2 regions of the Rhizobium sp. BR 315 genome follow, and region 1 is predicted to be linked to the other one. Evidence: riboswitches for the same ligand, from Rfam matches in the RefSeq annotation. Region 1 holds a riboswitch; the other holds the start of a gene.
The links. A riboswitch is a leader RNA that binds a small molecule or an ion and turns the genes downstream of it on or off. The one in region 1 is predicted to bind S-adenosylmethionine.
Positions count from the first base shown of each region.

Region 2: linked by a shared signal. The riboswitch ahead of metA (homoserine O-acetyltransferase MetA) and the one ahead of QD409_RS21135 (O-succinylhomoserine sulfhydrylase) in region 1 are both predicted to bind S-adenosylmethionine.

Region 1 is NZ_JARWKZ010000023.1:85,538-90,769, forward strand. It holds gene QD409_RS21115 (MFS transporter) at 53-1,279, opposite strand; gene QD409_RS21120 (LysR family transcriptional regulator) at 1,381-2,289, shown strand; tRNA gene QD409_RS21125 (tRNA-Gly) at 2,399-2,472, opposite strand; gene QD409_RS21130 (2'-deoxycytidine 5'-triphosphate deaminase) at 2,529-3,623, opposite strand; SAM riboswitch at 3,795-3,873, shown strand; gene QD409_RS21135 (O-succinylhomoserine sulfhydrylase) at 3,917-5,104, shown strand; gene QD409_RS21140 (DNA helicase) at 5,183-5,232, opposite strand, start outside.
Region 2 is NZ_JARWKZ010000022.1:81,188-86,419, reverse strand. It holds gene QD409_RS20625 (TetR/AcrR family transcriptional regulator) at 1-235, opposite strand, end outside; gene QD409_RS20620 (DUF308 domain-containing protein) at 375-932, shown strand; gene QD409_RS20615 (vWA domain-containing protein) at 986-2,173, opposite strand; gene metA (homoserine O-acetyltransferase MetA) at 2,177-3,103, opposite strand; SAM riboswitch at 3,153-3,230, opposite strand; gene QD409_RS20605 (NUDIX domain-containing protein) at 3,308-3,634, opposite strand; gene QD409_RS20600 (AAA family ATPase) at 3,730-4,572, opposite strand; gene QD409_RS20595 (ABC transporter ATP-binding protein/permease) at 4,740-5,232, shown strand, end outside.

The DNA of each region.
Region 1 (5,232 bases):
GGCGATTTCATGATGTCGGGGCGAGCGGCCTATGCTGCTCGCCCCGTTTCATTCAGGTCCGTGTGGCAACGCCGGTAACAAGGGCAATCACGCCGAAGCCCGCGGCGGCCGAGCAGACCGCGACCCAGCCGCCAAAGTCCCATGCCGTGCCGGCAAGGGCGGAGCCCAGCGCCCCACCGAGAAAGAAGATGCCGACAAAGAGACCGTTGATGCGTCCTCGGGCTTCCGGCTTCAGGAGGTTGACGGCCCGCCGCCCCAAAGTTTGATCGCCGGTAATGCCAACATCGAGCATCACGGCGCTGACGCCGAGAAGGATCAGCAGGATGAGCGGCTGGCCGGATCGTACCCCGCCCACCCAGGCTGCCAAGGCCGTGGCGCCAAGCACGATCAGGTGCGACACCAAGGTCGCCGTCCGCGTCCAGCCCCTGTCGCCCATGCGGCCGAACGGAGAGGTGGCGGCCGCACCGCCGGCTCCGACCAGCGCAAACAATGCGATGCCGGACTGACCGAGGGAGAACGGTGGCTGCGCCAGGAGCAGAGCGACGGACGTCCAGAACAGGCTGAAGCTCGCCATCATCAAAGCGGCAGTGAATGCACGCACCCGCAGTACCGGCTCTTCCCGCAGGAGCTGGAAGAGCGAGCCGATCAGCGCTCCGTAGCTGGCGCTCACCAGGGGGCGCCGCTCAGGAAGCCTGAGCGCAAGCACGGCAGTCAGAAGCGCCAGCGCCGCAGCGCTGACGACGTAGAAGCTTCTCCAACCCCATAGATCGGCAATCATGCTCGCCAGCGGGCGGGAGACCAAGATGCCGACCATGACGCCGCTCATGACATTGCCGATCACGCGGCCACGATGTTCGGGTGGCGTCATGACTGCAGCGATGGGCACGAGAATCTGGATTGCGGAACAAGCGGCGCCCAGCAGGAAGAGGAAGATCAACAGGCTCCAGCCTGTCGGTGCGAAGGCGGCCGCAACGGCCATCACCAGGGCCGATATCAGCATACGCAACACCAGCTGCCGATTCTCCATGAGGTCCGCCAGCGGCACTAGGAAGAAGAGGCCGGTGGCATAGCCAAGCAAGGAGGCCATGGCCACTAGGCCCGCGCCGCTTTCGGAAAAACCCAGCGACGGGCCGATGATGCCGACCAGTGTCTGCGGGGCAAAGAGATTGAGGATGATGACGCCGGTGGCAACGGCAAACAATAGCGTCGAAGGGGCAGCGCCCGCGACGGAAACATCGTCCTCCGGCTCGCTCACCATACATTCGGGAACTTGGGACATGGGCTCTCCAATAATTTGTGATAATAAAGATGGCCATGTTTATCGCCTTGATGCATAATGCGACAATTGAAATGAAGTAATAATGATTATGCGAGTCTTGCATGAACATTCATGATCTGGAAGCTTTTGTCGCGGTGGTGGAAACGGGGTCGATCGTCGCTGCCTCAGCGCGGATCAACCTGACGCAGCCAGGCATTACCAGGCGCATCCAGAATCTGGAGGACAGTCTCGGCATTGCGCTGCTCGACCGGCAGTCCAAACCGCTCAAGCCGACGGCGGCAGGGCGCGAGGCCTATGAACATGGACGCCGCGTGCTGCGCTCGCTGGACGACCTCAAGACCGGCGTTTCGCCCGGCGGAGCGATCGGCGGCGAATTCCGCCTCGGCATCATGCCCTATCTCTCCGAGGCTGCGCTCTCTGCTCCGCTCGACGCGCTCCGCAGCCAGTTTCCGCAATTGAGCTTACGGATCGTCTCAGGCTGGTCGCCGCAACTCATCGAGCAAGTCGCGCATAGCCAGCTCGATGCGGCAACCGTCTGCCTGGCGGAAGGCATGCAGCCGCCGGACAATGTCGTCGGCGACGTGCTTGGAGTCCACAGCGTCATTCTCGTTGCCGCGCCGCCGCTGGGCGTTCCCAAGGCGCCGCGGCTCGAAGAGCTTTCCCGCTTCCCCTGGATTTTGAACCAGAGCGGTTGCGGCTTCCGCGCCTTCATTCATCATCGCTTCGAAGCGGAGCGCTTGCCTTTCGACGTCGCCGTCGAGGCAATGAGCGCCGATTTGCGCATGTCGCTCGTCGCGCGCGGCCTCGGCATTGGTGTGCTGACACCGGCGGCACTGGCAGACAGCCGCTGGCGCAATGACGTCGAGATCATCGAGGCTCCCGATTTCCGTCCGAAGGTGGTCAACTGGCTGCTGCACCGGCCGCCGGCGGGCCGGCTCGCCCGCCCGATCGCAACCTTCGGCGAAGCGCTGGCGGAAACGCTGAAATCGAAGAGACCGTTTCTGACCTGAGCCCTGCCAGGGCGCGTCGCAATCCTTCGGATCAACATCCCGCGCTTTAAGCCTTTGGTTTTTCAGATAACGAGACCGTTGAGCGGTCAAACCAATTGCTGAGAGAGACTGGAGCGGGTGAAGGGAATCGAACCCTCGTATTCAGCTTGGGAAGCTGCTGCTCTACCATTGAGCTACACCCGCCTGACCCCTGAGATGTCCAACAGTTGGCGGCCTCTGTCAAGGCCGCCGCTATGCGATCACAGGCGGAAATGCTTCGAGAGCTTGAGGCCCTGCGCCTGATAGTTCGAGCCGGCACCTGAGCCGTAGAGGCTGCTCGGCTGTTCCACCATGTGTTCATAGATCAGGCGACCGACGATCTGGCCATCCTCGAGAATGAAGGGCACTTCATGGCTGCGCACTTCGAGCACAGCGCGGCTGCCGCGGCCGCCGGCCGGGGCATGGCCGAAGCCCGGATCGAAGAAGCCGGCATAATGGACGCGAAACTCGCCGACCAGTGGATCGAACGGGGTCATTTCGGCGGCAAAATGCGGCGGCACATGGACGGCCTCGCGAGAGACGAGGATGTAGAACTCATCCGGATCGAGGATCAGCTCGGTACGGCCGCGGCTATAGAGCGGCTCCCAGAAATCGAAGATATCGTGCTGGGCCTTCTTGTCGACATCGACGACGGCGGTGTGATGCTTGCCGCGATAGCCGATCAGCCCTTCCTTGTCGCCGGCAAGGTCGATCGACAGAGCGATGCCGCCGCCGGTGATGTTCGGTTTCTTGCTGGCAACCAGCGTCTCCGTCTCGTGCAGTGCCAGCAGTTCCGGCTCGGTGAGCAGGGCCTGGCCGACACGGAAGCGGATCTGCGACAGGCGCGAACCGCGGCGCACGACGATCGGGAAGGTGCGCGGGCTAATTTCGAGGTAGAGCGGCCCGGAATAGCCGGCCGGGATCTTGTCGAACTCCTGCGCGCGGTCGGTGATGACGCGGGTGAAGATGTCGAGGCGACCCGTTGAGCTCTTCGGATTGGCCGATGCCGACATGTCTTCCGGCAGGTCCAGCCGCTCCATTAGCGGCACGATATAGACGCAGCCGGTTTCCAGCACAGCGCCCTCGGAAAGATCGATCACATGCAATTTCAGTCGGTCGAGCTTGTCGGATACGAGATGCGAAGGCCCTGGCATGAAGCTGGCACGGACGCGGAAGGCATGCGAACTGAGCCGCAGGTCGAGACTTGCCGGCTGGATCTGATCGACATCCAGTTCTCTCTCGCTCGTCAGCCGCCCCGTTTCAAAGAGCGCTGCAATGGCGCGATCGGCCAAAATTCCAGTATTGCGAGCCATCATGCCTCTTTCCCAGCCCATAACCCTGCGAGTGGAAAATCAACTTGCAGGGTTATGAGCTGATTCAAACTATTACTGCGATCCTTGCGCATCCTGACGGTCGCGCGGGCAGTAATTTGCCGCAGACAAAACCAAACTCAGGGAATTGACGCAAGCCGTCAACGGCAGTATTGCAACTTATCCCGTGGTGATTTGGCCGGTCGGCTTGCAGCCACGTTAAATAAGTGGCTAAAAAGACCGGGGTTGAACCGGTCTGCTTTCGCGGCCGGTTTTTTTGTTTTGAAAGTGGTGATGGCATGAGCAAGACTTGGCGCCCCGCAACCCAGCTCGTTCACGGCGGAACGCTCCGTTCGCAATTCAGCGAGACCTCCGAAGCAATCTATCTGACCCAGGGCTTTGTCTACGATACCTCGGAAGCGGCGGAAGCCCGCTTCAAAGGCGAGACGGAAGGCTTCATCTACGCCCGCTACGGCAGCCCCACCAACGACATGTTCGAAAAGCGCATGTGCGCGCTGGAAGGCGCTGAAGACGCCCGAGCCACCGCCTCGGGTATGGCCGCCGTTTCCGCCGCCATCCTCTGCCAGCTGCAGGCTGGCGATCACATCGTCGCGGCGCGTGCCCTCTTCGGCTCCTGCCGTTGGGTGGTCGAGACGCTCGCGCCGAAATACGGCATCGAGTGCACGCTCGTCGACGGACGTTTCGTCGAGAACTGGGGAAAGGCCATCCGCCCGAACACCAAGGTCTTCTTCCTCGAAAGCCCGACCAATCCGACGCTGGAAGTGGTCGACATCGCAGCCGTTGCCAAGCTCGCCAACCAGATCGGCGCCAAGGTCGTGGTCGACAACGTCTTCGCCACGCCGCTCTTCCAGAAGCCGCTGGAACTCGGCGCCCATATCGTCGTCTACTCCGCCACCAAGCATATCGACGGCCAGGGCCGTTCGCTCGGCGGCGTCATCCTTTCCGACAAGCAGTGGATCGACGAGAAGCTACAGGATTATTTCCGCCATACCGGCCCGGCCATGTCTCCCTTCACCGCATGGACGCTGCTGAAAGGCATCGAGACGCTGCCATTGCGCGTCGCGCAGCAGACCACAAACGCCGCCAAGGTGGCCGATTTCCTCGCCGAGCAGACCAGCAAGGTCGCCCGGGTGATCTATCCGGGCCGCAAGGACCATCCGCAGGCCGATATCATCGCCAAACAGATGAGCGGCGGCTCGACCCTGGTCGCCTTCGAGCTCAAGGGCGGCAAGGAAGCGGCCTTCAAGCTGCAGAACGCATTGGAGATCGTCAAGATCTCCAACAATCTCGGCGACTCCAAGAGCCTGATCACCCATCCGGCCACGACGACGCACAAGAACCTCACCGACGAGGCCCGCGCCGAACTCGGCATTTCGCCCGGCACCGTGCGCTTCTCCGCCGGTATCGAGGACGGCGAGGATCTGGTCGAGGATTTCGCCCGCGCGCTGGCGCAGGTTTCCGCCTGATATCGCTCGAGCCGCCCGGAAGCTTCTCCGGGCGGCTCGAACTAGCTTATGGGCAATGTCGCAGGAGACGGCTCTCCGTCAGCTTGCGGCCCTGAACTGAACTTCACCGTCGTGCAGGAAGAACATCT
Region 2 (5,232 bases), on a different contig from region 1:
GGCTTGGGAACTGTTCACGAAGAGAATTCAGCCCCGTTTCCGCCTGCTGCCGGTAGCGATCCACCAGCGCCGAAACCAGCTCGGCCTTCGTCGCAAAATGATGGTGGATACTGGCCTTTCTGATGCCGATCGCCGCCGAGATATCAGCATAGCTGAACCCGTTGTAGCCTCCGGCGACGATGAGAGACTGCGCAGAGTCGAGAACTTTCTCGGAAGTGGAAGTCGTTGATTTCATGTCGCTGCCTACCTTCTGGTAGGTCGTTTGTCAAGGTCACGGCACTTCCAATCCCTCACAAAGAGGTGTTCAATCGTCGGGTTGACTTTGCCAATTTTATCTTCCTACTAGTAGGTAGATTTCAACTTGGAGCCTACCGATGTCAAGCAACTCTTTGAGTCAGTCCAGCTGGCTGCGATCCTATTATTTCGTACGTGCGCTTTTCTCCGTCGCCTGGATTGCCGCTGCCATTCTTCTACGGGGGCAGCCTGGTGCCATCGCATTTTTGCTTGTGATCTACCCGGCGTGGGACGCCCTCGCCAACCTGGTTGACGCACGAGTAAACGGCGGTCTGAAAGCCAACTCTTCCCAAGCGTTGAATGTAGTCGTCAGCACGATCACCGCGCTTGCCGTGATCGCGGCGGTCAGCAGCAGCACCTATGCTGTTTTGGCGGTGTTCGGGATTTGGGCGATCTTTTCTGGTCTGCTGCAGCTATACACGGCAGTAAGGCGTTGGCGCCATTATGGCGCACAATGGGTGATGATCCTAAGTGGCGCCCAGTCGGCCCTTGCCGGTGGATTCATGATCAGCCGATCGCTTGGCACGGCAGCGCCGACGATCCTGGACATCACCCCCTATGTGGCGTTCGGCGCATTCTACTTTCTGCTTTCGGCAATCTGGCTCTTCGTTGCAGCTTATCGCAAGGCAGGCGCATAGACATTCCCAGGTGCGGCGGCGGCAACGCCAAAGTCATCGAGCAAAGGCAATGCTCAGCGCGACAATTCCCGCGTCGCTTTTTCCAGGCCGCCGAGGGTCAAAGGATACATGCGGTCGCTCATCAGGCGGCGGATGATGGAGATCGAGGTCGTATAACCCCAATAGTTTTCCGGCACGGGATTGAGCCAGATGCATTTGCGGAAATGGCCGGTCATGCGGGCGAGCCAGGCCTCGCCCGATTCCTTGTTCCAGTGCTCCACCGAGCCGCCCGGATGGTTGATTTCGTAGGGGCTCATCGATGCATCGCCGACGAAGACGACGCGATAATCGGAACCGAAGGTGTGGATGAGATCGGTTGTTGCAGTGATATCGACGCGCCGGCGGCGATTGTCCTTCCACACGCCTTCGTAGAGGCAGTTGTGGAAGTAGAAATATTCCATGTGGCGAAACTCTGATCGGGCGGCGGAAAACAGCTCTTCGACCACGCGGATGTGGTCGTCCATCGAGCCGCCAACATCGAAGAACATCAGCAGCTTGACGGCGTTGCGGCGCTCCGGCCGAGTCTGGACGTCGAGGTAGCCATGCTCGGCGGTGGAGCGGATGGTGCCGGAAAGATCTAGTTCTTCGGCGGCACCCTCGCGCACCCAGCGGCGCAGGCGCTTCAGCGCCACCTTGATGTTGCGGGTGCCGAGCTCGACGCTATCGTCGAGATTCTGGAAGTCGCGGCGATCCCAGACCTTGACCGCGCGCCGATGGCGGGATGTTTCCTGGCCGATGCGCACGCCTTCCGGGTTATAGCCGTAGGCGCCGAAGGGTGAGGTGCCTGCCGTGCCGATCCATTTCGAGCCGCCCTGATGCCGGCCCTTCTGTTCGGCCAGCCGCTCGCGCAGGGTCTCTATCAGCTTGTCGAAGCCGCCGAGCGCCTCGATTTCCTTTCTCTCCTCGTCGGTTAGATGCCGTTCGGCGAGCTTGCGCAGCCATTCTTCGGGAATTTCGGTCGCTTCGACCACATCAGCATTGCCGCCGATCGCCTCGACGCCCCGGAAATAGTCGGCAAAGATCTGGTCGAAGCGATCGATGAAGCGCTCGTCCTTGATCAGCGTCGTGCGCGCCAGATAGTAGAAGGCCTCGACGTCATAGTCGGCAATTCCTTCTTCCATTCCCTCAAGCAGCGACAGGAACTCCCGGAGCGTTACCGGAACCTTCGCTTCCTTCAGCTTCAGGAAGAAGGGAATGAACAAGCCTCAAGTCCTTTCCTGGCCGATCTCCTCCACATCATACGGCGTGGTTTGGTAGATCTCGTTGATCCAGTTGCCGAAGAACAGGTGTGCGTGGCTGCGCCACCGGTTCTGCGGGGGGATTTCCGGGTCGTTGTGCGGGAAGTAGTTGTGCGGCATCTTGATCGGCACGCCCGCATTCACATCCCTGAAATACTCGTCCGCCAGCGAAGTGGAATCATACTCCACGTGATTGAACATGTAGAGCCGGTTGCAGGCCTGTTCGTGTACGAGGCAGACGCCCATCTCGCTCGAATCCATCAGGATCTGCAGGCTAGGCACCTTCTCGATGTCGGCGCGCTTCACCTCCGTCCAGCGCGAGACCGGCACGGCGAAATCGTCGGAAAAGCCGTTGAGATAGACGGAGGAGGGCTTCAGGTTCTGGTGGCGGTACACCCCGAACGCCTTTTCCTTCAGCGTATATTTCGGCACCTTGTGGAAGTGATAGATCGCCGCCATTGCGCCCCAGCAGACGTTGAGCGTCGAATGGACGTTGGTGGCCGTCCACTCGAAGATCTGCTGCATTTCGTCCCAGTAGGTCACATCTTCGTATTCGAGCAGCTCGATCGGCGCGCCGGTGATGATGAAACCGTCGAACTTGCGGTGCTTCACTTCATCCCAGGTCCGGTAGAAGGAGAGCAGATGCTCCTCGGAGGTGTTCTTGGCCTTGTGCGCGCCGATGCGTACCAGCGAAAACTCGACCTGCAGCGGCGATGCGCCGACCAGGCGCGCCATCTGGACCTCGGTCTTGATCTTGTTCGGCATGAGGTTGAGGAGCCCGATCTGAAGGGGGCGGATATCCTGACGGAACGCCACCGTTTCGGTCATCACCCGCACACCCTCGTTCTGGAGGGTTTCAAACGCGGGCAGGGTATCGGGAATTTTGATGGGCATTGTTTCCACTCGACCAAATACAAAAAAACCGGCCGCGATAAGAATCGCTACCGGTCCGCACGCGGCCCTTTAGCGACTTATTTAACGTGGCTGCAAGCCGGCCGGCCAAATCACCACGAGGAGAAATGCATAAACCTGCCAATGCGGCGGGTCAATGGGCAAGCTTCGCGAAGCTAGCGGCCGTGTTCTGATGTCAGTTGCCGCTTACAGATGTTCAAGAAGCGCATGCATTCCATAGCCGAGGCGTTGATGCGCTTCTGCTACGGAGATCCAGAAGAACCGGAAGCAGATCGGTTCGCCCCCGCCAAACGGTGTCATCTCGAAATGGCGCCAAGTGTCGGGCACCGTTTCCGGCAGATTGCAGCAGAAGTAGTGCCGCCGATGATGATAGGCGCGTCCCTCCCGCACAAAGTGGTAGTCCTGCACGCCCAGCTTATGCAGAATGCCGGAACTGAGGCCCGTTTCCTCCTCGAATTCGCGCGCGGCTGCGAGCGCCAGATCTTCGCCATCCTCGACCGTACCACCTGGCACCTATGGCTCGATCATCGGAAAATCCGGCTCGTCGAAAACAAGCAGATCGTCGTCCCGTACGGCATAAATCAATACTTTGATGGCATCCGGTTGCATTACCTGCCTTGTCCACGCGCCATGAAGGCCAGCCGCTCGAAAAGGTGGACGTCCTGCTCATTCTTCAGCAATGCGCCATGCAGCTTCGGTAGCGCATTCTTCGCATCGGCGCGCAGCGTGCCGGGATCGACATCGTCGGCGACCAGAAGGCGGATCCAATCAAGGGCTTCGGAGGTCGAGGGCTTCTTCTTCAGGCCCGGCACATCGCGGATTTCGAAGAATTGCGTTAGCGCCGCATGCACGAGCGCCTGCTTGATGCCGGGATAGTGAACCTCGACGATGCGCGCCAGCGTCTCCATGTCGGGGAAGCGGATATAGTGGAAGAAGCAGCGGCGCAGAAAGGCGTCCGGCAGTTCCTTCTCATTGTTTGACGTGATGATGACGATCGGGCGGAGGGCGGCCTGGATAGTTTCGCCCGTCTCGTAGACATAGAACTCCATGCGATCGAGTTCCTGCAGCAGATCGTTTGGAAACTCGATGTCGGCCTTGTCGATCTCGTCGATCAGCAGCACGCACTTCTTCTGCGAGGTAAAGGCCTGCCAAAGCTTGCCCCGTCTGATATAGTTGCGGACATCGTGAACTCTGATGTCGCCGAGCTGGCTGTCGCGCAGACGCGAAACGGCATCATATTCGTAGAGTCCCTGCTGGGCCTTCGTCGTCGATTTGACGTTCCATTCGATGAGTTCGAGCTCGAGTGCTGTCGCGACCTGGCGGGCGAGTTCGGTCTTGCCCGTGCCGGGTTCGCCTTTGACGAGGAGCGGGCGCTCCAGCCGGATGGCGGCATTGACGGCAACCATTAGATCCTTGTCGGCAATGTAGTCCGCAGTTCCCTGAAATTGCATTGGTGGGCTTTCTCAATCTTTCAGCTGCAAGCTAATTGCTGACCTAATTCGGTTCAAGACGCGAAAACGTGTATATAGGAACGTGATCGCACACCGGTCTGCCACGAGGATGGACATGAGGGTGGGTCATGATTAATTGAGGGGATGTGCGTCGCAGGGAAGTGCTGATGGCAGTTGAAGCGCAAGCCAAGCCGAATATGCAAGGCAACGAGCAGGTCGGGTACGATTTCAGCCTTTTCTTTCGGCTGCGGATGATGTTCTCGGCGTTCTGGAATTCGCCGGTCCGCATCAAGATCATTTCGCTTACCGTTGCGCTCTTCGCAATTATCATGGTCACCGCCTACGTTCAGGTGCTGCTGAACAGCTGGAACGCTCCCTTCTACGATTCGTTGGCGCGGCGCGATATCTCCGCCTTCTTCCACCAGCTCGGCGTCTTCGGCATGATCGCCGGCTCGCTTCTGGTTCTCAACGTCATCCAGGCCTGGCTGAACCAGATGACGGCGCTCTACATGCGCGAGGGACTGGCGAGAGATCTGGTGAACCAGTGGCTGCAGGCCAAGCGCGCGCTTCGCCTTGCTTCCTCCGGTCTGATCGGCGTCAATCCCGACCAGCGTCTGCACGAGGATGCCCGCAATCTCGCAGAGAGCACGACCGGCCTCG